Regions from separate parts of the Diaphorobacter sp. LR2014-1 genome, predicted to be linked through region 3. Evidence: predicted binding sites of a transcription regulator. Region 3 holds the regulator's gene; each other region holds the start of a gene.
The links. The regulator FNR, encoded in region 3, switches genes on or off when oxygen is low (the NO sensors DNR and NnrR bind a similar motif). The targets are predictions, from matches to a motif close to TTGATNNNNATCAA.
Positions count from the first base shown of each region.

Region 1: the regulator FNR is predicted to act here: its motif matches at 4,399-4,412, upstream of BV908_RS11175 (type IV pili methyl-accepting chemotaxis transducer N-terminal domain-containing protein).
Region 2: the regulator FNR is predicted to act here: its motif matches at 2,554-2,567, upstream of BV908_RS13510 (DASS family sodium-coupled anion symporter).
Region 4: the regulator FNR is predicted to act here: its motif matches at 5,382-5,395, upstream of BV908_RS00070 (hemerythrin domain-containing protein).

Region 1 covers NZ_MTBE01000013.1:26,942-34,166, reverse strand. Annotated here, with positions in the region: gene BV908_RS11190 (NarK family nitrate/nitrite MFS transporter) at 1-243, opposite strand, end outside; gene BV908_RS11185 (nitrate/nitrite transporter) at 263-1,549, opposite strand; gene BV908_RS11180 (response regulator) at 1,778-2,452, opposite strand; gene BV908_RS11175 (type IV pili methyl-accepting chemotaxis transducer N-terminal domain-containing protein) at 2,449-4,365, opposite strand; gene BV908_RS11170 (adenosylcobalamin-dependent ribonucleoside-diphosphate reductase) at 4,544-6,979, opposite strand.
Region 2 covers NZ_MTBE01000019.1:14,965-22,189, forward strand. Annotated here, with positions in the region: gene queC (7-cyano-7-deazaguanine synthase QueC) at 1-126, opposite strand, end outside; gene BV908_RS13495 (7-cyano-7-deazaguanine/7-aminomethyl-7-deazaguanine transporter) at 123-791, opposite strand; gene BV908_RS13500 (sigma factor-like helix-turn-helix DNA-binding protein) at 1,138-1,950, shown strand; gene BV908_RS13505 (carboxymuconolactone decarboxylase family protein) at 2,026-2,481, shown strand; gene BV908_RS13510 (DASS family sodium-coupled anion symporter) at 2,792-4,207, shown strand; gene murB (UDP-N-acetylmuramate dehydrogenase) at 4,313-5,389, opposite strand; gene BV908_RS13520 (YajQ family cyclic di-GMP-binding protein) at 5,457-5,942, shown strand; gene BV908_RS13525 (TIGR02281 family clan AA aspartic protease) at 5,959-6,603, shown strand; gene BV908_RS13530 (HD domain-containing phosphohydrolase) at 6,626-7,225, shown strand, end outside.
Region 3 covers NZ_MTBE01000003.1:97,084-104,308, reverse strand. Annotated here, with positions in the region: gene ccoP (cytochrome-c oxidase, cbb3-type subunit III) at 1-487, shown strand, start outside; gene ccoG (cytochrome c oxidase accessory protein CcoG) at 572-2,014, shown strand; gene BV908_RS03825 (FixH family protein) at 2,094-2,354, shown strand; gene BV908_RS03820 (hypothetical protein) at 2,431-2,718, shown strand; gene fnr (fumarate/nitrate reduction transcriptional regulator Fnr) at 2,759-3,502, opposite strand; gene hemN (oxygen-independent coproporphyrinogen III oxidase) at 3,674-5,056, shown strand; gene BV908_RS03805 (sulfite exporter TauE/SafE family protein) at 5,060-5,779, shown strand; gene BV908_RS03800 (cell division protein ZapA) at 6,420-6,764, opposite strand; gene BV908_RS03795 (hypothetical protein) at 6,761-7,000, opposite strand; cobalamin riboswitch at 7,035-7,225, shown strand, end outside.
Region 4 covers NZ_MTBE01000001.1:6,962-14,186, forward strand. Annotated here, with positions in the region: gene BV908_RS00045 (DHA2 family efflux MFS transporter permease subunit) at 1-1,414, shown strand, start outside; gene BV908_RS00050 (dienelactone hydrolase family protein) at 1,502-2,191, opposite strand; gene BV908_RS00055 (SDR family oxidoreductase) at 2,299-3,045, shown strand; gene BV908_RS00060 (MarC family protein) at 3,045-3,683, shown strand; gene BV908_RS00065 (sensor domain-containing diguanylate cyclase) at 3,687-4,619, opposite strand; gene BV908_RS00070 (hemerythrin domain-containing protein) at 4,806-5,312, opposite strand; gene BV908_RS00075 (hypothetical protein) at 5,460-6,038, opposite strand; gene BV908_RS00080 (CsbD family protein) at 6,115-6,330, opposite strand; gene BV908_RS00085 (ABC-type transport auxiliary lipoprotein family protein) at 6,574-7,225, opposite strand, start outside.

The DNA.
Region 1 (7,225 bases), on a different contig from region 3:
GGCAGCCAGCCAGAACAGCTGGTTGGTCGAATACTTGAAACCCAGCGCCGGCAAGTTCACGGCGACCACACTCCAGACCTGCCAGATGGCGAAGGCCAGGAACAGTGCGGGCACCGAGATCCAGAGATTGATCTTGGCGACAGCCTCGCCCTCTCGCGCCCAGAAGGACTTGTCCTCGGGGGTCCAGAGCGTGAGCACCCGGCCTTTGCGGCCGCTGCCTTGCGAAACGGTGTTGGTGGACATGTGGGATTTCCGGTGGGGATCAGTGGGCAGCCGGGGCGGCGTTGTGAGACTTCATCACGTCGGTGCGGCGCACCTCGGTGAAATACATCCAGATCAACGAAACCCATACCACGCCGTACATCAGCATGAAGGCACTGGAGCGGATGCCCGTCCAGTCCATGAGCATGCCGAACAGGATGGGCAGGATGAAGCCGCCCATGCCGCCCGCCAGGCCCACGATGCCGCTGATGGCGCCGATGTTCTTGGGGTAGTCGTCGCTGATGTACTTGAACACGCTGGCCTTGCCGAAAGCCCAAGCGATGCCCAGGACGAACAACAGCGCGGTGAACATGTATACGTTCAAGCCGACGTGCAGGGTGATGGGTCCGTTGACGGTCTGGATGGTGAAGTCGGTCTGCGGGTAGGACAGCAGGAACAGGCAGATCCAGCTCACCCACATCACCCACCAGGTCACGGAGTGCGCCCCGAACTTGTCGGACAGCACGCCGCCGATGGCGCGCAGCACGCCGCCCGGCAGCGAGAAGCAGGCGGCCAGCAGCGCCGCCACGCGGATGTCCAGGCCGTATTCGCCCACGTAGTACTGCACCATCCACAGCGACAGGGCCACGTAGCCGCCGAACACGATGCTGTAGTACTGGCAGTACTTGAGCACCTTCGGGTCCTTGAGCGCCTTGAGCTGGTCGGAGAACTTCACGTGGCTCGGCACCAGATGGGCCGGGTCGCTGTAGCTGAAGAGCCAGAACAGCACCAGCGTGCCCAGCATGATGGCCGCGTAGACGTGCGGCACGGCGGCCCAGCCGAAGGCCACCAGGATCACGGGCGCCACGAACTTGTTGACGGCCGCGCCCGAGTTGCCCGCGCCGTACACGCCCATGGCCATGCCCTGGCGCTGCCTGGGGAACCAGCGCGCCACGTAGGGCGTGCCGACAGAGAACGAGCCCCCGGCCAGGCCCACGAACAGGCCGATCACGAGGAAGTGCCAGTACTCGGTGGCCGAACCCATGAACCAGATGGCGGGAACGGTGGCAGCCATGAGCAGCGCCATCACGATGCGCCCGCCGTAGCGGTCGGTCCAGATGCCCAGCGGCACGCGCACCAGCGAGCCCGTGAGCACGGGCATGGCCGTGAGCAGGCCGAACTGGGTGGCGTTGAGGTTCAGCATCTTCTTGATCGGGATGCCGATGACGCCGAACATCATCCAGACCATGAAGCAGACGGTGAAGGCCAGGGTGCTCACGATGAGCACCGACCAGGCCTGGCGGTTGCGGCGGGAGTCTTGTGCCGCAGGGTGCGACGCGGATGCCATGCAATAGTCCTCTCTTGGTGTGTGCATGGATGTTCGCGCAGCTGCTAGGGTTTTCCCATACTTCGGTGGAAGGCTCGGGCCGCTGCAAAAGAACGATGGCCCGCGCCCGCGTCCTACTCCGAAAGAACTATGCCCTTCTCGTGGGGTTTAAGGAAAAACGGGCCCCACCGCTTGTACATCAAGCGCCGGCAGCTATCAAAACAGAAGAACAGGAGCCCGATGCGCGAGCTATTCGGCGCGTTGCCGGTCCGAGGCGTAGACCGCCGCCTGCACGCGCGAGGTCAGGCCCAGCTTGCGCAGGATGTGCTGCACGTGGATCTTCACCGTGGTCTCGGCGATAGAAAGCTGGCGCGCGATTTCCTTGTTGCTCGCGCCCCGGGCGATCTCGCGCAGCACCTCCTGCTCGCGCGGCGACAGCTGCGGGGCCGGGTCTTCCTGGGGCATGGGCCCGGGGTCGGGCTCGGGCGCGCCCTGGGACTGGAAGGCCGCCACCAGCTTGCCCATCATCTCGGGGCTGACCACGGGCTCGCCGCGCGCGGCGCGGCGTATGGCCTGGGCCAGCAGATCGCCGTCGATGGTCTTGAGCAGATAGCCCTGGGCGCCGTGGCGCAGCGCCGCGCCCAGGTCCTCGCCGTCCTCGCTCACGGTGAGCATGATCACGCGGCTGCCCTGCGAGGCCTCGCGCAGCCCGGCGATGGCATCCACGCCGCGCACGCCGGGCAGGTGGTTGTCCAGCAGGATCACGTCGGGCCGCAGCTGCGGCAGCAGGCGCAGGGCCTCGGCGGCGTCGCCCGCCTCGCCCACCACGCACAGGTCGCCGTACTGCGACAGCAGGGCCACCAGCCCGCGGCGCAGCAGCGTGTGGTCGTCGATCAGGAACAGCGTGATGGGGGTGGCGGTCATGCGGCAGCGATGAATGGGGTGGTGATGGCGTCCGGCAGGCGCTCGTCCACGCCGGCCGCGGGCAGTTCCAAAGTCACGCAGGTGCCGCCGCCGCCCGCGCGGGATTCGAGCCGCAGGCTGGCGCCGATGCGCTGGGCACGCTCGCGCATGATGCCTAGGCCCACGTGCAGCGAATCGGGCGGGACGGCCTGGGGGTCGAAGCCGCTGCCGTCGTCCTGCACCTCGAAGCGCCAGGGGTGGCGCTGCACGCGCAGCTGCACGTGGCGCGCGCCGGCGTGCTTGCGCACGTTCGACAGCGCTTCCTGCACGATGTGCAGCACCTGGATCTGCACGTCGGGCGCCAGCGGCAGGCCCTGGCCCGACATGGACAGCGCCGTGGCCACGCCCGTCTGGTGCTCGAACTTGGAGAGCGTGGCGCGCAGCGCCTCCTCGATGTCCTCGTCCTGGGTGCGCGTGCGAAAGTGCACCAGCAGCTCGCGCACGTCGGCATAGCACTCGCGCACGCCCACGTCGAGCTCGGCCATGCTGCGGTCGCGGGCCTCGGTGTTGCCCTTGGCCACGGCGTCGCGCAGCAGCTGGGTCTGGATCTTGAGAAAGGCCAGCGACTGGGCGATCGAGTCGTGCAGCTCGCGCGCGATCAGGCTGCGCTCCTCGGCCACGGCGGCCTCGCGTTCGAGCGCCGTGGCGCGCAGCCCCTCCATGGAACTCGCCAGATGCCGCGCCATGGTGGACAGCAGCTCGCGCATGTCCTCGGACAGGTCCAGCGTGGTGCGGAAGAACAGCGTCACCTCGCCCAGCAGCCGCTGGTGCAGCTGCACGGGGATGCTGACCACGGTCTCGTAGCCGGCCTCGCGGCAGTGCGGCAGCTGCAGCCTTCCCGCCGGGACGATGGGGATCACGCGCATGCGCGCCCGTTCCTGCGCCTGGCCGCATTCGCAGGTGCCGGTGTTCAGGCAGTGCTCCTCCTCAGCCAGGGACTTGGGCAGGCCGTCGGCGGCCAGCAGCACGTAGCGCTGGTTGGCCTCGTCCGACCAGCGCAGCGCGGCGGCATCGCAGCCGGCCACGCTGCGGATCTGCTGCACGAAGCCCTGGGCCAGGGCCTCCAGGCTGCCGGCCTCGCCCGCCAGCGCGCTCACGGCGTAGAGCGCGGACAGGCGCTGGTTGCGCACCTCGATGGTGGCGGTCTTCTCGCGCACCTTGCGCTCCAGGCCCTCGTGCGAGGCCTGCAGCGCATGCGCCATGAGGTTGAAGCCGGCCGCCAGCTGGCCGAACTCGTCCTCCGTCTCCACCTCCAGGCGCGTGCCCAGGTCGCCCTGGCGCACGCGGCCAAGCGCCTGCTGCAGCCGCGTCACGGGATTGAGCACCAGCAGATAGCTCAGCGCCATGAAGGCCACGGCCGAACCTATGGCCAGGGCCACGAGAAACAGGTGGAACAGGTGCAGCACCGCGGTCCAGCGCATGATGCGCACCTCGATGGCCTGCACGAAGCCGTCGATCTCGCTCACGAAGGCGTCGCCGCGCGCCACGGCGGCGGCGCCGCTCTCCTGCGGCAGGGACATCTTCCATTCCTGCTGCAGCAAAAGCCATTGCGAGCGGATGTGCTCGTACTGCGTGCGGGTCTCGTCGTTCCAGGGCACGAACAGGGGGCGCGCGGGGTCCCCGGTGCGCAGCAGCTCCAGCCCGTCGTTGAAGCGCTGCTTCAGCCGCGCGAATTCCTGGGGCGATTCGTTCTGCTGCGCCAGGATCATGCGCAGCATGTTCATGCGCAGGCGGCCCGCCTCATTGACGGCCGCTGCGCCGCCCTCGAGCTGCCAGGTGACCCACAGCGTGAAGCCGATGGAGGCCAGGGCCACGAGCAGGAACACCGTGCCCATGGCCAGCAGCTTGGTCGACAGCGTGGGTTTCTTGCGCATGGCGCGAGTGTAGGCGTCTGGCCGCGGGGCGTCTTGACCATCATCAGGCCGCCCATGCCATCCATGCGGGCTATGCCGCCACTGGTCAAATCAGACCTTACGGCGTATGCAGCAGGCGCAAATAGCTATCTTTTGAATAGCATCCGCGCCTTGCCGCCGCGCGGGGTCGTGCACGAGGTCAGCCGCAGCTGCCCAGGGCGCCGCACTGGGTGCAGTAGTCGCAGCCGTCCTTGCGGATCACGGCGTGGGCGCCGCATTCCTGGCATTTCTTGCCGGCCATGGCGGGTGGCATGCCGGCGGGCATGTCGGGCTCGTCCAGCGGCAGCACCTGCTGCTGCGGCGCATCGGCGCGGCGCGCCAGTATGTTCTGCACCGCATAGGCGACGGCGGCCACCTCCGAGTCGTGCCACAGCGGCACCTGGGCGCCGTCGGCGCGCTGGTAGGTGCCCAGACGCACGGGGCCGCGGTCCCAGGCCACCTTGCGCATGTCGGACAGCGCGCGCTCCAGGAAGCCGCCGCGCGCGGCCAGCGACAGCAGGCGCATGCTGGAGGTGATCCACTGCTGCGACTCGCTGTTCTGGCCCACGGGCATGAAGAACTCGATGGCGCGGTCCACCGTGCCGCCGCGCCCGTCGGGCACGGGCAGGAAGGAGACGATGAGGTACAGGCGCTTCTGGCCTTCCTGCGTCCAGTACTCGATCTTCTCGGCCACCGCCGACAGGCCGCCCTTGGGCCGACTTTCGATCACGATGCGCATCGGGTCGACGGGCTGGGCCGGCTCGGGCGCGGGCTCGCCCTTGGCGGGCTTGGCCTCGGCGGCAGGCACCTCCAGCACCGCCCCCAGGATGCTGTTCGGGCGGTAGGTGGCCAGGCCCTTCAGGCGCGAGTGCCACGCCTGCATGTACAGGCCCTTGAAGTCGGCGTAGGGGTAGTCCTCGGGCACGTTCACGGTCTTGGAGATGGCCGTGTCCACATAGGGCTGCACGGCCTCCATCATGGCCACATGGTCGGCGGCGGCCATGTCCATGGCGCTCACGAAGTACGCGGGCAGCTGGTTCACGTCGCCGCCCAGCGTCTTGTACAAGCGCCAGGCGTAGTCCTCGACCACGTATTCGCTCTTGCTGCCGTCGGCCTCGCGTTTCCTGCGCGTGTAGGTCCAGGAGAACGGCGGCTCGATGCCGTTGGAGGCGTTGTCCGCGAAAGCCAGGCTCACCGTGCCCGTAGGCGCGATGGACAGCAGGTGGCTGTTGCGGATGCCGTGCTTACGAATCTGCTTCTGGATGTCCTCGGGCAGGCGGCTGGCGAAGGTGCCCTTGGCCAGGTAGCCGTCGGCCTGGAACTTGGGGAAGGCGCCCTTTTCCTTGGCCAGCTCCACGGAGGCGCGGTAGGCGGCGTTGCGCATGCGCTCGGCGATCTTCACGGCCATGTCGCGCCCGTCCTGGCGGTCGTAGCGCTTGCACAGCATGGCCAGGGTGTTGCCCATGCCGGTGAAGCCCACGCCGATGCGGCGCTTGGCCGCGGCCTCGGCCTGCTGCTGCGGCAGCGGCCAGAAGGTGACGTCGAGCACATTGTCGAGCGCCCGCACCTGGGTCGCCACGGCCTGCTCGAAGGCGTCGAAGTCGAACGACGCCTCGCCATGCAGGCCGAAGGGGTTGCGCACGAAGCGCGTGAGGATGATGGGCCCCAGGTCGCAGCAGCCATAGGGCGGCAGCGGCTGCTCGCCGCAGGGGTTGGTGGCCTGGATGGTCTCGGTGTAGTGCAGGTTGTTGTCGGTGTTGATCTGGTCCAGGAACAGGATGCCGGGCTCGGCGAAGTCGTAGGCCGACTTCATGATGGTGTCCCACAGTTCGCGCGCGCGCACCGTGCGGTAAATCCACTGGCCGTCGGCGCGCTGGCGCGCGCCCTCCTTGAGCAGTTCGGCGCCCGGAGCAGCGCTGTGCACCAGCTCCCATTCGCGGTCCTGCTCCACGGCCTGCATGAAGGCGTCGGGCACGCCCACCGAGACGTTGAAGTTGTTCCAGCGCCCGGGCGTGCGCTTGGCGGTGATGAAGTCCAGCACGTCCGGGTGGTCGATGCGCAGCACACCCATCTGCGCGCCGCGGCGCGCGCCCGCGCTCTCCACGGTGGAGCAGGACTGGTCGAACACGTTGATGTAGCTGCACGGCCCCGAGGCCATGGACGCCGTGCCCTTGACCATGGCGCCGCGCGGGCGGATGCGCGAGAAGTCGTAGCCCACGCCGCCGCCGCGGCGCATGGTCTCGGCGGCCTCGCGCAAGGCCTCGTAGATGCCGGGGTAGCCCGCATCGTCCACGCCCTGGATGCAGTCGCCCACGGGCTGCACGAAGCAGTTGATGAGGGTGGCCTGGATGTCGGTGCCGGCAGCGCTCATGATGCGCCCCGCCCCGATGGCGCCGGCACGCAGGTTGTCCAGGAAGCGCGCCTCCAGGGCCTGGCGCATGTCCTCGCGCTCGACCGAGGCCAACGCCCGCGCCACGCGGCGGAATAGATCCTCGACATCGCTCTCGCCGTCTTTGAAGTATTTCTCCTTCAGCACATCCATGCTGATGGGTTGTGTAGACAGGGCGGGGGCAAGGTCGGTGATTTCACGCTGCATGGAAGGGGCTCCGAAAGGATCTAACTGACGTGCACGCCGCGACCCAAGCGCGGCGGCAATTCTCGATTTTCACACCGCGCGGGACGCTTCGCCGCGAACCTTACATGAAGACCCTGCGAAGTCGTTGTCGCCTCGGCGGTCACGCGGCCGTGCAGCCTAGTTGCGCTCTCCGTTTCCTGTAGCACGCCAGCCGCCCGTGGCGCGGCCCGCCGCAAATTACGGCCCAAAGCGCTCCTCATGCAAGTC
Region 2 (7,225 bases), on a different contig from region 3:
CTGCCCGTAGTCAAAGCCCAGGGTTTCCACATGCCCATAGCGCGCCAGCGCCCAGGCCAGGCAGGTCGCGGAGTCCTGCCCGCCCGACAGCAGCACCAGCGCGCGCCGCTGCGGCAGGCGGCTCATGGCGCGGTCGCGAGCGGGGCCGCGCCCTCGCGCATGCTGCGCACGATGGCGGCCAGCGCCACGCCGTAGGCCGGCACGAAGAACAGCAGGCTCACGGCCAGCTTGATGACATAGTCCACCACGGCGATTTCGCCCCAGTGGGCGGCCATGAACGCGTCAGGGCTGCGCCAGAAGGCGATGGAGAAGAACGCCGCCGTATCCAGCGCCTGGCCGAACACCGACGCCGCTGCAGGCGCCAGCCACCACGAGCGGCTGCTCTGGCGGATACGGTCGAATACCTGGATGTCCAGCAGTTGCCCCAGCACGTAGGCGGCAAAGCTGGCAAAGGCGATGCGGAACACGAAGGTGTTGAAGTCACCCAGCGCCGCCCAGCCGTTGAAGCGGCCTTCGTGGAACAGCACGCCCACCACATACGACGCCACCAGCGCCGGCAGCATGGCGCGGGTGATGACGCGGCGCGCCTCGGCCTTGCCGATGAGCCGCACCGTCAGGTCGGTGGCCAGAAAGATGAACGGGAAGCTGAACGCCCCCCAGGTGCTGTGAAAGCCCAGCAAATTGATGGGCAGTTGCACCAGGTAGTTGCTGGCGATGACGATGGCGATATGGAACGCCACCAAGAGGGAGAGGTACAACGGCACGCGCGATGGTGCCTTCAGCGAGGTCATGGCAGTCCTTTTTGGATGGAACCTCTGCAATACCTGTAGGGATCAGCACACGGCGAATCGGGATGGGACGCGAAGCGCAAACCACAGCGGTGGCAGGGCCACCCCAAGGATTTGCATCGACGCAGGCCACCGAGCCCACAGATGCGTGCGGCGCTACAGGTGTTGCGGAGGTTCCTGGATGGGGGCGAGGGAACCCATGGTGGCAACAGAGCCGGGGCGCGATTGTAGGCACATTTGCGCATCTCACCCGCGCACAGGGTTGCGCCGCGTATTTTTTTCAAGGCACCCGTCACACAATGCATGCGCCGCACGTCTTAGGGGCATGAACGCGACAACCTCACTCGCCATGGACCAGCACCTCGCCGCCTTTCAGCAGCACCGCCCACGCCTGGCGGGCGTGGCCTATCGCATGCTGGGCAGCCGCACCGATGCCGAGGACGTGCTGCAGGATGCCTGGGTGATCACCACCGTCACCCGGCTGTGCGTGGACCGGCTGCGCGCCGCGCGCATCGAACGCACGGCCTATGACGGCCCCTGGCTGCCGGAACCGTGGATCGCCGGCGACAGCGCCCCGGCCGCCGATGCACGCGCCGAACTGGCCAGCGACCTGTCCGTGGCGCTGCTCGTGGTGCTGGAGCGCCTCACGCCCGACGAGCGCGCCGCCTTCCTGCTGCACGACGTGTTCGACAGCGACTACCCCGAGGTGGCGAGCGTACTCAGCAAGAGCGAGGCCGCCTGCCGCCAGCTGGTGCACCGCGCGCGCACCCAGGTGCGCCAGCGCAGGGCGCGCTTCACGGCCACACCCGAGGCTTCGCGTGCGCTGGTGGAGCGCTTCGTGCAGGCCATGCGCACGCAGGACCATGCGGCGCTGCTGGCGCTGTTCGCCGAGGATGCGCAGTGGACCGCCGACGGCGGCGGCAAGGTGCGCGCGGCCGCCAAGCTGCTGCACGGGCCGCGTGCGATCGCACGCCTGGCCGCGTCGGTGTGGCGCCTCTACCTGAGCCACCAGACCATGGAGGCGGTGGACGTCAACGGCGGCCCCGGGCTGCTGCTGCGCGACGCGGGCGGCGTGCGCGCCGTCATGGCCTTCGAGACCGACGGCGTACACATCCACGCGGTGTATTCCGTCCTCAACCCCGACAAGCTGCGCGGCCTGTAGGCCTGCGCGCTTCGCCCGGCACCGTCTGCGCGGCGGCGCCGCGTTCACCCCTTTCCCCCCTGCAAGGAGCCTTCCATGTCCTCAGCCCCCCGCATCAACCTCCCTCGCCACGCCGCAAGCTATGCCGCCATGTACGGCCTGCAAAAGCACGTCGATGCGGGGCAACTACCCGTCCAGTTGCACGAGCTGGTAAAGATGCGCGCCTCGCAAATCAATGGCTGCGCGTTCTGCATCGACATGCACGCCCGCGAGGCGCGCGAGCATGGCGAAAGCGACCGGCGGCTGCACCTGCTCAGCGCCTGGCGCGAGAGCGGCGTGTTCGATGCGCGCGAATGTGCCGCACTGGCCTGGACCGAGGCCCTCACGCGCCTGGAGCAGTCGCAGGTGCCCGACGCCGTGTACGACGAGGTGCGCGCGCAGTTCAGCGAAGCGGAGATCGTGGAGCTGTCGATGGCCATCGTCGCGATCAACGGGTGGAACCGGCTCAGCGTCGCCTTTCGCACCCCGCCCGGGATCCACACGCCAGCCTGAGCATGCGAGCGGAAACCCTGACAACGCGCCAGGGCAAGCATGGGGGCGCCGCCGCCTAAGGACCCGAAAATCTTGACGCATGTCATGCTTCCGCCACAGACCCGCGAACTGTCATCAGCAGCCTGGCAACAGCGGCGCACAATGACCGCGAGCCTCGGCCCGGCCGGGGCCTAACAAAGAGAAAGGAAGCTGCCATGCCATCGTCCCCGGCCTCATCCCCCCCGCTCCTGCACCCGCTGCTGGGGGCTTCACGTTCACGCAGCGCATAGGTCTATGGGCCGCCATCGCGGTGCTGCTGGCCATCGCGTTCATGCCCGCCCTGCCGGGCCTGCCGCAGGCCGGGCAGATGATGCTGGCCATCCTCGCTTTCGCGGTGATCCTGTGGATGACGGAAGCTCTCGACTATGCGGTGAGCGCCGTCGTTATCGGCGCGCTGATGATCGTCCTGCTGGCCATCAGCCCCGTGCCAGGCAAGGAGGCGGCAGGCGCCATGATGGGCACGCGCGCCGCGCTGCCCTACGCGCTAGGCGGCTTCAGCAACAGCGCCGTGGTGCTGGTGGCGGCGGCGTGCTTCATCGCCGCGGCCATGACGGCGACGCAGCTGGACAAACGCATCGCGCTGCAGGTGCTGTCGTACGTACCCGCGCGCGCCAACCACGTGGCGATGGGCGCGATCCTGGTGGGCTTTCTGCTGTCGTTCATCGTTCCCAGCGCCACGGCGCGCGTGGCCTGCCTCATGCCGATCATGCTGGGCTTCCTGTCGGCCTTCGGGGCGCAGCGGCGCAGTAAGTTCGCAGCCCTGGTGGTGATCACCGCCGCGCAAACCGCCAGCGTATGGAACATCGGCATCAAGACGGCCGCCGCACAGAACATGGTGGCCATCGGCTTCATCGAGAAGCAGTTCGGCCAGACCATCACCTGGGGCGAGTGGTTCGTGGCTGGCGCGCCGTATTCCATCGTGCTGACCTTTGCGCTGTACTTCATCATGACGCGCATGCTCAAGCCCGAGATGGACCACATCGCCGGCGGGCGCGAGGCCATCCGTCGCCAACTGGCCGAGCTGGGCCCCATGACCGCCAACCAATGGAAGCTGCTGGGCATCACGCTGGTGCTGCTGGGCTTCTGGGCGACCGAGGGCGTGCTGCACGACGTGGACACCACCACCTCCACCATCGTAGCCATCGCACTGATGCTGCTGCCGCGCCTGGGCGTGATGGGCTGGAAGGAGTCGCAAAGGGGCTTCCCCTGGGGCACGGTGTTGCTGTTCGCCGTGGGCATCGCCATGGGTGCGGCCCTGCTCAAGACCGAGGCCGCGCCCTGGCTGGCCCGCCTGATCGTGGACAACCTGGGCCTGGCCAACGCCACGGCATTCGCCATCTTCATGCTGCTGGCCCTGTTCCTGATCGTGATCCACCTGGGTTTTGCCAGCGCCACAGGCCTGGCCTCCACCATGATCCCGATCATCATCAGCGTGCTGCAGGCGGTGCAGACGCCGGGCATCAACCCCATCGGCATGACCATGCTGCTGCAGTTCGTGGTCAGCATCGGCTTCATCCTGCCGGTGAACTCGCCCCAGGGCATGCTGGCCTACGGCACCGACACCTTCGACATCAAGGACTATGTGCGCACGGGCCTGGTGCTCACCGCCGTGGCCATCGCGCTGCTGGTGGTGTTTGCGCTGACCTACTGGCCCTGGATGGGCTACATGACCCTGCCGGCGCGCTGAGGCCCCATCGCCGGCCTGTGGCCCATGCGATTACAGGCATTTTTGGCCTGTAGCCCTTTACTGATAAGCGGTAGCAGCTATCAAAAGGTTAGCAGCTACCGGCTGCTAGACCACCACCGGCTCCGGCTCCAGCCGGATGCCGAAGCGCTCGTACACGCTGGTCTGGATGGCGCGCGCCAGCGTCATCACCTCGCCGCCGGTCACGCTGTCGTCGGGCGTGCCGCGGTTGACCAGCACCAGCGCCTGCTTGTCGTACACGCCGGCCTTGCCCACCGTCTTGCCCTTCCAACCGCAGGCGTCGATGAGCCAGCCCGCCGCCAGCTTGATGGTGCCGTCGGGCATGGGGTAGTGCACGATCTTCGGGTCGCGCGCGATGATGTCCTGGCACTGCTCGGGCGTGACCGTGGGGTTCTTGAAGAAGCTGCCGGCGTTGCCGATCACGGCCGGGTCGGGCAGCTTGGCACGGCGGATCTCGCACACCCAGTCAAAGATCTGCTGCGCCGTGGGCCGCTCCACGCCCGCCTCCTGGCGCTTGCGCTCCAGGTCCAGGTAGCCCAGCTCAGGCGCCCAGTCCTTGCGCAGCAGAAAGCGCACATGGGTGATGACCGCGCGCCCGGCCAGCCCCATGCCGCGGTGCAGCCCCCCACCCTCGTGGGGCGCCTGGGGCGCGGCATGCTTGAACACCGAGTCGCGGTAGCCGAAGGCGCACTGGGCTGCGTCCAGCGTGAAGGGACGGCCCGTGGCCAGGTCGATGGCCACCAGGGAATGAAAGCGGTCCTGCAGTTCCACGCCGTAGGCGCCGATGTTCTGCACGGGCGCTGCGCCCACGGTGCCGGGAATCAGCGCCAGGTTCTCCAGGCCGGGGTAGCCCTGGGCCAGCGTCCAGGCCACGGCCTCGTGCCAGACCTCGCCCGCGCCGGCCTCCACGATCCAGGCCTTGTCGGTCTCTTCCAGCAGGCGCAGGCCCTTGATCTCCATCTTCAGCACGAGGGGCTTGACGTCGCCGGTCAGCACGATGTTGCTGCCGCCCCCCAGCACGAACACCGGCTGGCGCTCCAAGCGGTGGTCGCCCAGCAGGTCGTGCACGTCCTTGGCCGAGCGCACGCGCACCAGGGTGTGCGCACGTGCGGCGATGCCGAAGGTGTTGTAAGTCTGCAGGGGAACATTTTTCTCGACTAACATCGACCGGATTGTCGCACCCGCCCCCAGGCGGGCGCGGGTTTGTACCGAGTTAGCCGCGAGTGATGCCATGCCTTCTTTTGATACCGTCTGTGAAGCCAACTTCGTCGAAGTGAAAAACGCCGTGGAGAACACCGCCAAGGAGATCGGCACGCGCTTTGACTTCAAGGGCACCTCTGCCGCCGTCGAGCTGAAAGACAAGGAAATCACGCTGTACGGCGACGCCGACTTCCAGCTGCAACAGGTCGAGGACATCCTGCGCAACAAGCTCACCAAGCGCAACGTGGACGTGCGCTTCCTGGACGTGCAAAAGCCCCAGAAGATCGGCGGCGACAAGCTCAAGCAGGTGGTGAAGGTCAAGAACGGCATTGACAGCGAGCAGGCCAAGAAGATCCAGCGCCTGATCAAGGACAGCAAGCTCAAACTGCAGGCGGCCATCCAGGAAGACAAGGTGCGCGTCACCGGCGCCAAGCGCGACGACCTGCAGGCCGCCATGGCGCTGATCCGCAAGGACATCGCCGACCTGCCGCTCACGTTCGACAACTTCCGCGACTGATGACCGCCCGCCGCCCATGCACCGCCTGACCCTGCGCCTGGCCGCTGCCCTGCTGGCAGCCACCGGCCTGCCCGCCGCCTACGCGCAAAGCGTGGCGCTGGCCGGCATCCTGGGCGGCAAGGCCCTGCTGGTGGTGGACGGCAGCGCGCCGCGCAGCGTGGCACCGGGCGGCTCGCACATGGGCGTGCGCGTGGTCTCGGTGGGCCGCGACGGCGTGGTGCTGGAGGTCGCGGGCGCGCAGCGCGCGATTCAGCTGGGCGAGTCGCCCGTGAGCATTGGCGGCAGCGCGGCCGGCCAGCGTATCGTGCTCAAGGCCGACGCGCGCGGGCATTTCATCAACAGCGGCTTCATCAACGGTCGCGTGATGCAGTACATGGTGGACACGGGCGCCACCACCGTGGCCATCGGCCGGCCCGACGCGCAGCGCATGGGCCTGAAGTTCGAACAGGGCCAGCCCGTGATGATGAACACCGCCAACGGCACGGCGCAGGGCTGGCGCATGCGGCTGGAGTCCGTGCGGGTGGGCGATGTGGAACTGCGCAGCGTGGACGCCATCGTCACCGCGGAGGCCATGCCCTATGTGCTGCTGGGCAACAGCTTCCTGCGCGAATTCCACATGAACCGCAGCGGCGACGAGATGGTGCTGCAACGCCGCCGCTGACGCGCGTCGCCCTCAGGCCCCCATGTCCGCACAGCCCCAACCCAGTGGCACCGATCCGTCGGGCAGCGACTACGAAGACCTGCTGGGCCAGTGGTCCGACCTGGAGTCCGCCCTGTCGGCGCTGCTCGCGCGGCCACGGCAGGCGCGCGACTTCGTGGCCAAGGTGCGCCAGTGCGACCGCTGGCTTCAGGACCTGGTGGCGCACGACATCGACGCCGCGCTGTACCTCATGTTCCAGCTCGCCGCCACCTCCACCGTGGGCTACAGCGCATCGCATGCGCTGGTGTGCGGCACGCTGTGCCACATCTTGGCGCAGGAGTTGCAGTTGCCGCCGCAGGAGCGCGACAGCCTGGTGCGCGCGGCGTTCACCATGAACATCGGCATGACGGCGCTGCAGGATGCGCTGGCGGTGCAGCGCGAGCCGCTCACGGCCGAGCAGCAGCAGGTCGTGGCCAGCCACCCTCGGCTTGGACTGGACATGCTGGAAGATCTGCAGGTCACCAACGACCTGTGGCTGGAGATCGTGGCGACGCACCATGCGCCCTCGTCCGACGCGGCCGTGCCCCTGGCGAGCCTGCCCGTTCGGGAGCGGCTCACGCGCATCCTGAGCACCATCGACCGC
Region 3 (7,225 bases):
CGCGCAGTGTCATGGTTCCGATGCCCGCGGCAGCAAGGGCTTCCCCAACCTGGCCGACGGTGACTGGCTGCACGGCGGTGCGCCTGATCAGATCCAGAAGACCATCCACGATGGGCGCATTGGCGTCATGCCTCCCATGGCGGCCGCCGTGGGCTCGCCGGAAGATGTGCGCAACCTCGCCCACTATGTCCTGAGCCTGTCGGGAAGCCCGCATGACTCCCTGAAGGCGTCTCTGGGCAAGTCGAAGTTCACTGCGTGCGCTGCATGCCACGGGATGGACGGCAAGGGCAATGTGGCCCTGGGTGCCCCTAATCTGACGGATGACATCTGGCTGCATGGCTGGGGCGAAGCTGCCATCACCGCTATGATCAACAACGGCAAGACCAACGAGATGCCTGCCCAAACGGGCAAGTTGACCGATGCACAGATCAAGGTGTTGACGGCATACGTCTGGGGTTTGTCCAATAAGGCCGGCGCCCCGCGCTGATGCTCCCTGTGCGGCCGGCTCCCCGTCGAGGGGCGCCGGCCGTTTTGCGTTTTGGAAGTTGCACTTCCTTTTTGAGATTCCACCATGAAGCCAGCCGAAGGTCAGCCCCGTAAGGTGATTCCTATCACGCCAGTGGGGGCCGAAAGTTCGCAGACCGAGGTCATTTCGCTCTATGAGGCGCAAAAGAAAATCTATCCACGCTCGATAAGTGGAGTGTTCGCACGTTGGCGTTGGGCGATGGTGTTTCTGACACAGCTGGTTTTCTATGGCCTGCCATGGCTGGAGTGGGGGCAGCGCCAGATGGTGCTCTTTGACCTCGGAGCACGCCGTTTCTATATTTTTGGTTTGGTGCTTTACCCGCAGGACTTCATTTATCTGACGGGTTTGCTGATTATTTCCGCGCTGTCGCTTTTTCTGTTTACCGCAGTGGCGGGACGCCTGTGGTGCGGCTTCTCCTGTCCCCAGACCGTATACACGGAAATGTTCATGTGGATCGAGCACAAAGTCGAAGGCGACCGCAGTGCCCGTATGCGCCTGGACAATGGTCCGTGGACATTTGAGAAGATCTGGAAAAAATCTGTCAAGCAAGCCATTTGGATTGCGGTCGCATTCTGGACCGGCTTCACCTTCGTGGGCTATTTCGTTCCGATTCGCGAGCTGGGGGGAGAGTTGCTGGCCCTGCAAGGAGGATGGCAGATATTCTGGGTGATCTTCTATGGGTTGGCCACGTACGGCAACGCAGGATTCCTGCGCGAGCAGGTGTGCAAATACATGTGCCCTTATGCGCGTTTCCAAAGCGCAATGTTCGACAGGGACACGCTGGTCGTCTCTTACGATCCTGAGCGCGGCGAGCCTCGCGGGCCCCGTAACAAGACCGTAGATCACAAAGCTGCGGGACTGGGTGACTGCATCGATTGCACGCTGTGTGTCCAGGTCTGCCCAACGGGTATCGATATTCGCAACGGACTGCAATACGAATGCATTGGTTGCGGTCTCTGCGTGGACGCTTGCAATACCGTGATGGATAAGATGAAGTATCCGCGCGGGCTGATTCGCTTCTCGACGCAGAACGGCGTCAAGAACCACTGGACCCAGTCGCAAATGCTCAAACGCGTGCTGCGACCCCGTGTGTTGTTCTATTCAGCGGTGCTGGTGGTGTTGTGCGTCGGCATGCTGGCCAGCTTGGTGGTACGCACCCCGTTGAAGGTGGACATCGTGCGCGACCGCGCTGCGCTCTCGCGCATCGTGGCGGGAGGCAAGCTGGAAAATATCTACCGGCTGCAGATCATGAACGCCACGGAGGGGGCGCAGCGCTACACCATCAGCGCCCACGGCATGGAAGGGCTGGAAGTGGCGTCCGAGACCGCAATTGACATTGGACCGGCGGAATCCCGATGGGTGGTTGTCCGTCTTCAAATTCCGTATGGCTCAGCATCTCCCGGATCGCATACGGTGTATTTCGATATTCAAGCGCAGGGTGATAAAGCCCAAGTGGCAGAGAAATCCGTGTTCCTTGTGCCTCGCTGAAGGCGGTCGTGGAATGCAAATGAACAAGCTGTGCTCATAAATGAGCGAGGAGTTGGTATCGATGTCGAGTAATTCCCCCATGAATCTGGAAGACGCAGGAAAGCCTTGGTGGACGTTTGGCCATGTCTGGCTTGTCATCGCGGGGCCGGTGATAGTCATCATTGCGGGCTTCGTGACCCTCTGGCTGGCCGTGAGCCAACCTGACCCCGTCATCGCGGAAGACTATTACCAACGGGGATTGAACATCAACGAGACCCTGAAGGAGTCTGGGGGCGACATGACGCCTGCCATGAAGGGGCGCAACCATGCAGCTACTCCGCTGGAGGATCAACCGCGCTGACCGGCAGGGCGAGTCCTCTTTGCATGCCGGAGAACAGATGCTAGGCTGTCAACTACACCTGCTAGGAGATGGGCGAATGTGGATGCAACGATTGATGTGGATCGCGTGGCCGGCCTTTTTGATGGCGGGCGTCATGGAAATGGTGGTGTTCGCCTTCGTGGATCCAGAAGCGCTGCAGTGGTTTGATCAACCCCTGCATCTCTCGCGCGAAGGTGTGTATACCATCGCCTTTTTCACGTTCTGGTTCGTACTCATGGCTTCCAGCGCATTGACGACGCTGTTGTCACTCTCGCCCTTTGAGTTGAATCGCTGCCCCGTGCCCAAAGGGGCGCGGCCGGCTGATTGCGCCAAATACGTTTCCTGATCTTTCCGCCCATCAGTTATGAATCAGCAAAAACCCAGGCTTAATGGCAGGCTTGCTGGCTGTTGACAATGCGCTTCAGCGCATCGGTATCGACGATGCGCACATGGCGCTGTTTTACTTCCACAATACCTTCTTCCACGAACTTCGAAAACGTGCGGCTGACGGTTTCCAGTTTCAATCCCAGGTAGCTGCCGATCTCTTCGCGTGTCATGCGCAGCACCAATTCGGATTGTGAGAAACCCCGGGCATGCAAGCGTTGTACGAGATTCAACAGGAATGCGGCAAGGCGTTCCTCGGCACGCATACTCCCCAGCAACAGCATGACCCCATGCTCGCGAACAATCTCGCGGCTCATGATCTTGTGCACATGGTGCTGTAGTGCCGTTACTTCGCGCGACAACTCTTCAATACGATCGAAAGGCATGACGCATACTTCGGCGTCTTCAAGCGCTACCGCATCGCAAGTGTGACGGTCGCTCACGATGCCATCCAGGCCGATGATCTCGCCCGCCATTTGAAAACCTGTCACTTGGTCGCGACCGTCTTCGGTGGCGACACAGGTCTTGAAGAATCCGGTGCGGATAGCAAAAAGGGATGTGAAGGGTTCACCGTTCCGGAAAAGCGTGCCGCCACGCTTGATCTTGCGTCGTACAGCAACAATGTCATCGATGCGCTTGAGTTGCTGGTCGTCCAGACCCACGGGCATGCACAGCTCACGCAGATTGCAGTTTGAGCAGGCAACTTTGATGGTCTGGAGATTCGTATGCATGGGAACCCTGTTCATGGCTTGAGCTTACCTCTGAACGGCTGGGAGACATGGAATGCCGTAGGCCGTTGGACGACTTTGAGCCGAAGTCAAATTGTCGCCACAAGGACCTTATGGGCGCTTGATCAACGTCAAGGACTCATGGGGGACTCTACGGCACAGTGATATGAAAGTGCAAGGAATCCCGTCATGACCGTTGTTACAACAGAGCTCCTGCGTCGCTTTGACGTCCCAGGGCCGCGCTACACCTCTTATCCGACTGCTGATCGTTTTGTCGAGGCTTTTGGCGAGCGGGAATACATCCTTGCGCTGCAGCAGCGTCGCGTGGGTTCGGTAGCCAAGGCGATGCCTTTGTCGCTTTATGTCCACATCCCGTTTTGTGAATCGCTGTGCTATTACTGCGCGTGTAACAAGATCATTACCCGGCATCCAGAGCGGGCAGAGGTCTACTTGCGTTACCTCAGCCGTGAGATCGACCTGCATACGGCGCACTGCGGTGTGGGTCAGCATGTGAGCCAGCTGCATTTCGGCGGAGGCACGCCTACTTTTCTGACGGATGACGGTTTGCGCGAACTGATGGGCATGCTGAGGCGCAGTTTCGTCCTCGTTCCGGGGGGGGAGTACTCCATAGAAGTGGACCCCCGGACCGTGGATGAAGCGCGGCTGGGATTGTTGGCGGAGCTGGGTTTCAATCGCCTGAGCTTTGGCGTGCAGGATTTCGACCCTGAAGTACAAAAGGCCGTGCACCGCATTCAGCCTGCCGAAAAGGTGTTCGCGTTGGTCGATGCGGCTCGCAAGCTCGGGTTTGAATCGGTGAACGTGGATTTGATCTACGGGCTGCCGCGACAGACACCGGAGTCGTTTGATTGCACCTTGGAGCAGGTAGCCGAGCTGCGGCCAGACCGGATCGCGCTGTATGCGTACGCTCACTTGCCAGAACGCTTCAAATCGCAGCGACGCATCATCACGGCCGAGTTGCCCATGGCTTCGGCCAAGGTGTCCATGCTGGCCCGGTCACTTGATGTGTTCCAGGAGGCCGGCTACGTCTACGTGGGCATGGACCATTTTGCGCTGCCAGACGATGCGCTGGCGGTGGCCAAGCGGCAAGGCAGGCTGCACCGCAATTTCCAAGGCTATAGCACGCAGCCCGATTGCGACCTGATTGGTCTGGGCGTTTCTGCCATCGGGCGCGTGGGCGCTACTTATAGCCAAAATGTGAAAACGCTAGACGAGTATTACGACTGCATTAACCAGGGGCATTTGCCTGTGGTGCGCGGGCTGGCGTTGACCAAGGACGACTTAGTGCGCCGCGCAGTCATCATGGCGTTGATGTGCCAAGGTGAATTGCTGTTTGAGCCGTTGGAACAGTCTTGGCTGATTGATTTCCGCAGTTATTTCGATGCGGAATTACAGCAACTGCAAGAAATGGCGGCTCAGGGCTTAGTGAAAATCAGTGATGAGGGCGTTGAAGTCACGCCCATGGGGTGGTATTTCGTGCGCGGCGTGGCCATGGTGTTCGACAAGTATCTGCAGGCTGACCGCAACCGCGCTCGCTTTTCCCGGATTATTTGACCCATGCTGTGGGCGCTGGCCACGACGGCCTTCCTGATGGGGCTGATGGGAGGGGCTCACTGTTTGGCGATGTGTTCTGTTCCCTGCGCGGCGCTTACGGGGCTGGGTGGCACGCCGGACGCCACCCAAACCATTCAATGGGCGTCCCGTCGCGGAATCTTCCAACGGGTAGCGCAGTTTCACGTGGGGCGCCTGATCGGTTACGGCGCCGCAGGGGCGGTGGTTGCGCTGGCCATGGAGCAACTCGCATGGCTGGGGCAAAGCACCTCGGCATTGCGCCCCCTTTGGACGCTGATGCACGTGCTCATCCTCGCGTGGGGTGGGATGATGATGGTGCAAGCGCAGCAGCCGTTGTGGGTTGAGCGGGCGGGGCGTGCTGCCTGGGCGAAGGTCAAGCCCTTGGTCTCTCGGCCTGGCGGGCTCCTGACCGCGGGTGTGGCCTGGGCGCTCCTGCCATGCGGCCTTCTGTATACCGCACTGTTGACTGCCGCTCTCAGCGGAAGCGTGCTCCGCGGAGCCTTGTGCATGGTCCTGTTTGGCGTGGGAAGCGGTGTATGGCTGGTGCTGGGGCCGTGGACATTTGGCCGCATTCGCGCTTGGATCGGCGTGAAGGGTGGGGCGTGGGGGTCTCGGCTGGCAGGTGGTGTGCTTTTTTCCCTGGGTGCATGGGCGCTATGGATGGAGGTTGTCCATGGGCAGCCGGCGCCGTGGTGCGTGCCCTGAAAGCAGCGTTTTGTGGAACCACAGCGGCTCTGCGAAGCATGCCGTGGCAAGCGAATGGTGCACACTGAGACGCTCAGGCGTGACGTATCGCTGTCAGATCTCTACCAGCGGAAGTGACGAGTCTGTTCTCATCGACGTGGAGAAATCCAGCTACCCATCGCTGCCTTACTGGATGCGCCACCGTACGTCTGGGGCGCGCGCTGCGTATCAGTGAGGTTGCCGAAGGAATGGGAACGCCAGAACCACGCCAGGATATTTGGCATCGGTGCGACGACTACCAAGGTCTGCTCTGTGCCTTGCAGATGGGTGGGTTGCGCGCGCTGGCCGCGGAGCGCCGGATTTTCTGAGCAGGTATTGAGGTCACTGGCACTCACCCGGAGCGAGGGCGCAAGCGATTACCGGAGAAAAGGTGTCTGCGAATGCCGCCGGACCGGCATCCTGAACCGGGGGTTCAGGTGGGCGAGGGCAGCCAGGCGTTGGGTTCATCTGACGCGAGATGATCACGCTCACCGGGCGATGTACCAAGCCCGTGCTCAATGAGCATTGGTTCAAGGAAATATAAAGCCCGGCAGCACCGCAGACATGTTCATTGTAGTGGGCTGCCCGTGTGCGGCCAGGGGCTGGGCTTTTACCGTAATGGTTATAGGAGGCGCCCATCCTCGCCCAGCGCCTCGTCCAGGCGCAGGAGCAACTGCTGCACGCGCTCATCGCTGTCGTGCACATGCGGCGCGACCGGGGTGGGGGCCATGCGCGCAGGGGCTGAGGCGGCTGCCAAATCGGCGGCTTCGCGGTCGGCGATCTCGAAAGCCAGATTGAGGGCCGCCAGCACGGCGATGCGCTCGCGCGCGCGTACCTTGCCCGCGTCACGGATGCGCGTCATGGCGGTATCCACGCGCTCGACCGCCTCCAGCAGGCGCGACTCCTGGCCGTCCGGGCAGGCCAGGAGATAGCTTTGCTGGAGGATCTGTACCTCGATCTGCTTCATGGCGCGTCTTTCGTCTCGGCAGTGCCGGGGAGTTCGGGCTCGGCAGGCAGGCGGTCCAGCAATGCGTTCACGCGGGCACGGGCCGCCTGCAGGCGGGATTGGAGGGAATCGCGCTCCTGGGTGAGCGCCGCGACCTGTTGCGCCAACAGGGCATTGGTGCGCTGCAACTCGGCATGGCGCAGCAGCAGCCGCTCAACGCGCTCGGCGATCTGGTCGATGGAAGAGGGGGAGGCCATACGCTGCCGATTGTAGGGATCGGCGTGCGAACCATCGTAAAATTGCGCAGTTGGTGCTAGCGGCGTGGTTCACATGCCGCAGTTCAACGGGAAGCAGGGAGGGGCCCTCCGCCATGGAGTGCGTCCTGTGCCTGCGCTGCCCCCGCAACGGTCAGCGGATGAGCCGTACCTCGGCTCCCTCTTCATTGACAAGCCACTGAGCGCCTTGAACAAGCGTTTGGGAAG
Region 4 (7,225 bases), on a different contig from region 3:
GGGGGTCAGCCCCAACCAGGGCACCTGGGTGATCACCAGCTTTGCCGTGGCCAACGCGATCTCGGTGCCGCTCACCGGCTGGCTCGCGCAGCGCTTCGGGCAGGTGCGCCTGTTCGTGATCAGCGTGCTGCTGTTCGTCGCCGCCTCGTTCCTGTGCGGCATGGCGCCGAGCATGCCGCTCTTGATCGCGGCGCGCGTGCTGCAGGGCTTTGTCGCCGGGCCGATGATTCCGCTGTCGCAGGCGCTGCTGCTGTCGAGCTACCCCAAGGCGCTGGCTGGCCTGGCGATGGCCATGTGGTCCATGACCACGCTGATCGCGCCGGTGCTGGGGCCGCTGCTGGGCGGTTGGATCACCGACAACATGACCTGGCCGTGGATCTTCTACATCAACGTGCCCGTGGGCATTGCAGCCGTGGTGGTCACCTGGGGCATCTTCCACCAGCGCGAGACCGAGCGGCGCGCGCTGCCCATCGACTCCATCGGCCTCGCGCTGCTCGTGATCTGGGTGGGTGCCATGCAGGTCATGCTGGACATCGGCAAGGAGCACGACTGGTTCGAGTCGCCCTGGGTCGTGGCCTGCGCGCTGGTGGCGGCCATCGGCTTCGTGGCCTTCCTGATCTGGGAGCGCGGCGAGGACCACCCCGTGGTGGACCTGGCGCTGTTTCGCATCCGCAATTTCTGGGCCGGTGCGCTGGCCACCTCCGTGGGCTACGGCCTGTTCTTCGGCAACGTGGTGCTGCTGCCGCTGTGGCTGCAGCAGTACATGGGCTACACCGCCACGCAGGCCGGCGAGGTGATGGCGCCCGTGGGGCTGCTGGCCATGGTGCTGTCGCCCCTGGTGGGCAAGAACATCGCCAAGGTGGACCCGCGCCGCTTTGCCACGCTGGCCTTCCTGGTGTTTGCGCTGGTGCTGTGGATGCGCTCCAATTTCAACACCCAGGCAGACCTCGCCACCATCATGGTGCCCACCATCATCCAGGGCGTGGCGATGGCGTTCTTCTTCATCCCGCTGGTCACGATCACGCTGTCGGGCATTGCGCCCGACCGCATCCCGGCGGCCTCGGGGCTGTCGAACTTCATGCGCATCACGGCCGGCGCGGTGGGTACGTCCGTCACCACCACGCTGTGGGAGCGGCGCGCCAGCCTGCACCATGCCCAGCTGACCGAAGGCCTGCACCAGGGCCACCTGCCTTTCACGCAGGCGCTGCAGGGCCTGCAGGCCGGGGGTCTCACGCCCGAGCAGGCACTGGCCCAGGTGGAGCGGCTGGTGAACCAGCAGGCCTTCATGCTCGCGGCCAACGACATCTTCTATGCCTCGGCCCTGCTGTTCCTGCTGCTGATCCCGCTGGTGTGGCTGGCCCACCCCACGCGCGCTGCCAGCGGCAGCGCCGACGCCGCGGCCGGTGCGCATTGAGCGGCGATGTCGATGCGAAAACGCTATCAATAATCTAGCTGCTAGCGCTTACCAGGTGGGCGCTAGCAGTGATTTTCTCTATAAATTTCAGCCGACGTGCCGTGCCAGGAAGGCGAGCGTGCGGTCGCGCGCGGTCATGGCGGCGGCCTCGTCGTAGCTGGCGCGCTGGTCACAGTTGAAGCCGTGGTCCGCCGCGTACACGTGCACCTGCGCCTCGGGGTGCGCGCGGGCAAAGGCCTGCACGCTGTCCAGCGGGATCCACTGGTCGCGCTCTCCAAAGTGCGCCAGCACCGGCACGCGCGGCTGGCGCGCCACCTCGGCGGGCGTGGTCATGCCGCCGCCGTAGTAGGGCACGGCCGCGGACAGCCCCTGCAGCATGCAGGCCGCGCGCCAGGTGAGCAGCCCGCCCCAGCAAAAGCCCACCACGCCGACCTTGCAGTCGCTGTGCCGCGCGGCATAGTCGATGGCGGCCTGGATGTCGGGCATCACGCCCGGCGCGGGCAACCCCTCCACGGCGGCCTTGAGTGCCCGGCCGGCCTTCATGTCGGCATCGCTGTAGCCCAGGTCCACGCCCTTTTGCACCCGCGCGAAGGTGGACGGCGCCACCGCCAGGTAGCCGCGCATGGCCAGCCGGTCGGTCACGGCGCGGATGTGGGCGTTGACGCCGAAGATCTCCTGCAGCACCACCACCGCGCCGCGCGGCGCGCCGTCGGTGCGCGCCACCCAGGCGGGGGCCGTGAATCCGTCGCTGGCGGTAAGGTCCACCCACTGTCCCATGTCGTGTCTCCTGAGGCGTTGAGCGAAGGGAATGCAGGCGCGTGGACGATACGCGTCAGCGCCGCAAACCTGTTCCAATGCGCCATTCTTGCAGGAGTCACCCGTACATGGACAAGATTGTTCTGATCACCGGCGGCAGCCGGGGCATCGGCGCTGCCGCCGCCGTACTGGCCGCGCAGCGCGGCTGGGCCGTGGCCATCAACTACCTGCGCCACGCCGAAGCCGCGAACGGCGTGGTGCGCCAGATCGAGGCCGCGGGCGGGCGCGCCATCGCGGTGCAGGCCGATGTGGCGGTGGAGGCCGACGTAGTGACTCTGTTCGAGACCGTGGACCACCGCCTGGGGCGCCTCACGGCACTGGTGAACAACGCGGGCGTGGTGGACCGCCCTGCCCGCGTGGACGAGATGCACGGCGAGCGCCTGCGGCGCATGTTCAGCATCAACGTGCTGGGCGCCTTCTACTGCGTGCGCGAGGCGGTGCTGCGCATGAGCACGCGCCATGGCGGTGCCGGTGGCAGCATCGTCAACGTGTCCAGCATCGCGGCCCGGCTGGGTGCACCCCATCAGTACGTGGACTATGCGGCGTCCAAGGGCGCGCTGGACACGCTCACCATAGGCCTGGCGCACGAGGTGGGCGGCGAGGGCATCCGCGTGAATGCCGTGCGCCCCGGCCTGATCGACACCGATATCCACGCCAGCGGCGGCCTGCCCCACCGCGTGCGCGACCTGGCAGGCCAGGTGCCCATGGGGCGCGGCGGCACGCCCGAGGAAGTGGCCGAGGCCATCGTGTGGCTGATGTCGGACGCGGCCAGCTACACCTCGGCCACGCTCATGGACATTGCCGGGGGCCGCTGATGGACTTGAAGCCGCTCATCACGCTGCTGGCCATCGTGAATCCATTGGCCATCGTGCCGTTCTTCATCCACTACACCAGCGGTTTCAACGCCGCGCAGCGCCGGCGCACCGTCCAGGTGGCGGCGTTCAGCGCGTTTTGCGTGATCGCGGCCTGCGCGCTTGTCGGTCTGCAGATCCTGGACTTCTTCAACATCTCGCTGCAGAGCTTCCAGGTGGGCGGGGGCATGCTGCTGCTGATCAGCGCCATGAACATGCTCAATGCGCAGCCGGCCGAGGCCAAGCCGCACACCCACGAGCTGGAGCAGGGCGCCGAGAAGGCGGCCGCGGGCAGCAGCATCGCCGTGGTGCCGCTGACCATCCCGCTGCTCACGGGGCCGGCGGCCATGTCCACCGTGGTGATCTACGCCGACCGCGCGCAGAGCATCTGGCAGCACCTGGCGCTGGTGGGCTACGGCGTGGTGGTGGGCGCGGCCACGGCGCTGTGCTTTGCACTGGCCGAGCCCATCGAGCGCGTGCTCGGCAAGACGGGCATCAACGTGATGACGCGGCTCATGGGGCTGATCCTCGCGGCGCTGGCCGTGGAGGTGATGGCCGACGGGCTGAGCAAGCTGTTCCCGGTGCTGGCCGCGCGTTCATAGCGGTCAGGCCGTGGCCTCGATGCGGTTGCGCCCCGCGTGCTTGGCACGGTAAAGGCAGCGGTCCACCGTTTCCAGGAACCGCTTGGAGTCATCCTGCGTGCCGGGCAGAGCCGTGCCCATGCCCACGCTCACCGTGAGCTGCTGGCCCAGGGGCGAAGCCGCATGGACGATACCGGCGTGGGCCACCTCCTGCATGCAGCGCTGCGCCACCGCGCGCGCGGAAGATGCATCCGCGCCGGGCAGCAGCAGCACGAACTCCTCGCCCCCGTAGCGCGCCAGGCAGTCGCGCGGGCGGTGGGCGGCCTGCTGCAGCGCGCGGGCCACGCGCCGCAGGCACTCGTCGCCCTCCACGTGGCCGTACTGGTCGTTGTAGCTCTTGAAGAAATCCACGTCGAACATCAGCAGCGACAGCGGCTCTCCGGTGCGCTGCGCCTCCTGCCATTCGCGCTCGTACACCGCGTCGAACTTGCGGCGGTTGTTCACACCCGTGAGCCCGTCGCGGAATGACAGTTCCTGCAGCTCCTGCTGCAGTTGCAGCAACTGGTGCTCGTTCTGCTTGCGCTCGGTGATGTCGAACATGAAGCCCACGAGCGACACCACATTGCCCTGCAAGTCGCGCACCACATGCACCACGTCGCGGATCCACACGTAATCCCCGCCTGTGGTGAGCGCGCGGTAGTCCGCCTCGTGGTCCACGCCCGACTGGGATTGCGAAATGCAGAAGTTGACCACCCGGTCCCGGTCGTCGGGGTGCATGCGGTCGGCCCAATCCTGCACGGTGCGCCAGCTGGTGGGCGCCCAGCCCAGCAGGTCCTCGATCTGCGGCCCGATGTAGGCAAAGGTCGCCGTGGCCCAGTCGATCTTCCACGGAATGGCGCGCGTGGATTCGAGCAGGGTGCGATAAAGCGCGCTTTCGGGTGGTTCATGCGGCGTCATGGGGGCTCCGGCTGGCCGTGAAAACGCAGCAAGCTTAGCAGGGCGACGCGACAGCGGCCGTGGCGGGCGCGGGACGCCACGCCGCGCCACTCCGGCACAACCTGTCGCCAAGCGCCAAGCGCCACACGCACCCGGCGCGGCGCCGCACCGCCCCAGTTTTGCAGTTCTGTTGAGCCGGCCGATCGTTCAGGCCACGGCGGCGGGCTGAGCGGGGGTGTCGTCACCCGAAGAGCAGGCCCCACCGCAGCCGTGGATCAGATCGTCGGGCAGCGCGCCCGGCGTCTGCACGCTGCCCGTGGCGGGGTCGAAGCCCACGCGGCGCAGGTGCTGGGCGAGGGACGCGTCCATGGCGTCCGTATGCTGGGGAAACCATACGGCCAGCTCTGCAGCCATCTCGCGCAGGACATGCAGCTCGCCCTGGCGCGCGCGGTCGGTGCCCTCGCGCATGATCTTGAGCACCACCTGGTGCTGCGTGCTGTGGCAGTTGCCCGCGGCAAAGCGGGTGGCCTGCATCCAGCGGTCCTCCTGGGCGAAGTGGGCGTCGGTGTGCGCCACCAGGTCTTCCCAGGCACCGATGAGCGCCACGTCATCGGCGCTCTCCACGGCCTGCAGCAGTGCCACGAATTCCTGGTGCGTGTGGTCCATCTGCGGCAGATCCAGTGCAAGTTCCTCGGACCATTGCAATGCGGCCATGGGCGGTCTTTCCTTCCTGTGCGGCGTTGTGAAGCGGCGCGAGCTTAAGAAAAACCGCCACCGGCGGTATTGACACATGTCATGTCGGTGCCGCTCGTGGGGACAAAAAAAGCCCCGCCAGAGGCGGGGCTGCACATATTTGCCGGTTTATTGGCCGTGGGTGCGCTTGGCATCGGCCACGCACTTGTCCTTGGCGTCACCGCTCATGGTGTCGCAGCGCTCCTTGGCGGCCTTGTAGTTGGCTTCGCGCTGGGCCTCTGCGGCGTCCTTCTTGGCCTCTGCGACATCGGCGCGCTTCTCGGCGGTGGAGTCGGCGGGCTTGGCCTGCGCGCGCTGCACCTTGGCATTTTCCTTGGCGGCCACATGGGCGGCCTTGGCGTCCTTCACGCAAATGTCCTTGGCGTCGCCCTTCTGGTCGTCGCATTTTTCCTTGGCCACTTCATAGTCAGCGTCGGCACGGGCCTCGTTCACGTTGTAGGTGGCCTTGTCGCTGGGCTTGTACTGGGCTTCCAACTCGGCCTTGGCCACCTTCTCGCGGCCCTTGGCCTCCTTCATGCAGACGTCCTTGGCGTTGCCCTGCAGGGTGTCGCACTGCGCCTTGGCGGCCTTGTAGTCAGCGCCGATGCGGTCCTTGCCGGCGTTGTATTCCTCCTTGGTCATGGCCATGCCCGAAGTGGCCATCAGGGCAGCGGCCGCCAGGGCCAGCAGATTGCGTGCGTTTTTCATGGAATGTCCTCCAGATGAATGTGATGGAAATTGGATCCCGCAGGGCGCGCGAGTCGTGCCCCTGCGGCGCGTTGCGTCAGTCGTAGCGGAAGTCGGGGTTGCGCTGTTCCCAGCCCTTGAGCTGTTCCTCGGCTGCGTCCCGGGCCAGCCCGTGGCGCTCCTGCAGCTTGCCCAGCAGCTGGTCGCGCTTGCCGGCGATGACGTCCAGGTCGTCGTCGGTCAGCTTGCCCCATTGCTCCTTCACTTTGCCCTTGAACTGCTTCCAGTTGCCTTCAATGCGGTCTTCGTTCATACGTCACTCTCCTGTAGCGGTTGTTGAGGGATCGCCTGCCTGGCCCCTGTACAGCGCCGGGCATTGCGAGGCGATGAATGGACTCTAGGCAGGTGCCCGGCGGCAGCGCGTCGGTGCGCGCACGCAAGCCGCGTCAGCCCAGGGCGACAGCGGCATGTAGGCCTCCGCCCCGTCGCCGGTGCGCGGCAGGCAAAAAAAGAGACATGCGCAGCATGTCTCTGGGGGTGGGAAGGGCGCAGGCGCTCAGCGGCCGGACTGCTCCACCCATGCGGCCAGCTCCTCGGCCACCTGGGCCGCCGCATCGGCCAGGGCCTTGGCGCCGCCGGCGGCATCGGGCGTGGCGGCATCGCGCCGCGCCACGAACACCCGCTGCGCGACCAGCGTCTCACCCGCGGTGCTCGCGTCGGCCAGCACGGCGCGCACACGCACCAGGCCGGCGCTCGCCTGGGGCGCGCCGAACACATGGCTGAACTCCTCCAGCTCCAGGCGCAGCACGCTGGGCATGCGGCCGCGCTCCAGCAACACGGCCATGCCGTCGTCGCCAGAGAGCACCGCGCGGCGCTGGCCCAGGCGCTCGCGCACCGCCTGGTGCAGCAGCACGGCGGGTGGCAGGCTCCAGCGCGCCTGGGTGTAGGGGCGCAGTTGCTGGGCGTTGGTATAGGCCAGCCGGTACAGCAGCGCGGTGCTGCCCTCGGGCAGGCCCGTGGCGGTCACCTCGGCCAGCGCGATCGGGGGCAGCGGCGCGCTGGCCGCGGGGCCCGGCGCCTGCAAGGGACCGGGGCCGAAGTCGTACACATCGGCGCGCACCGGCGGCTCGGGGAGGATGGAGCAGCCCGCCACCAGGGCCAGGGATGCTAAGCAAAATATGGCCTTAGCGCTTATCTGATAAGCGCTA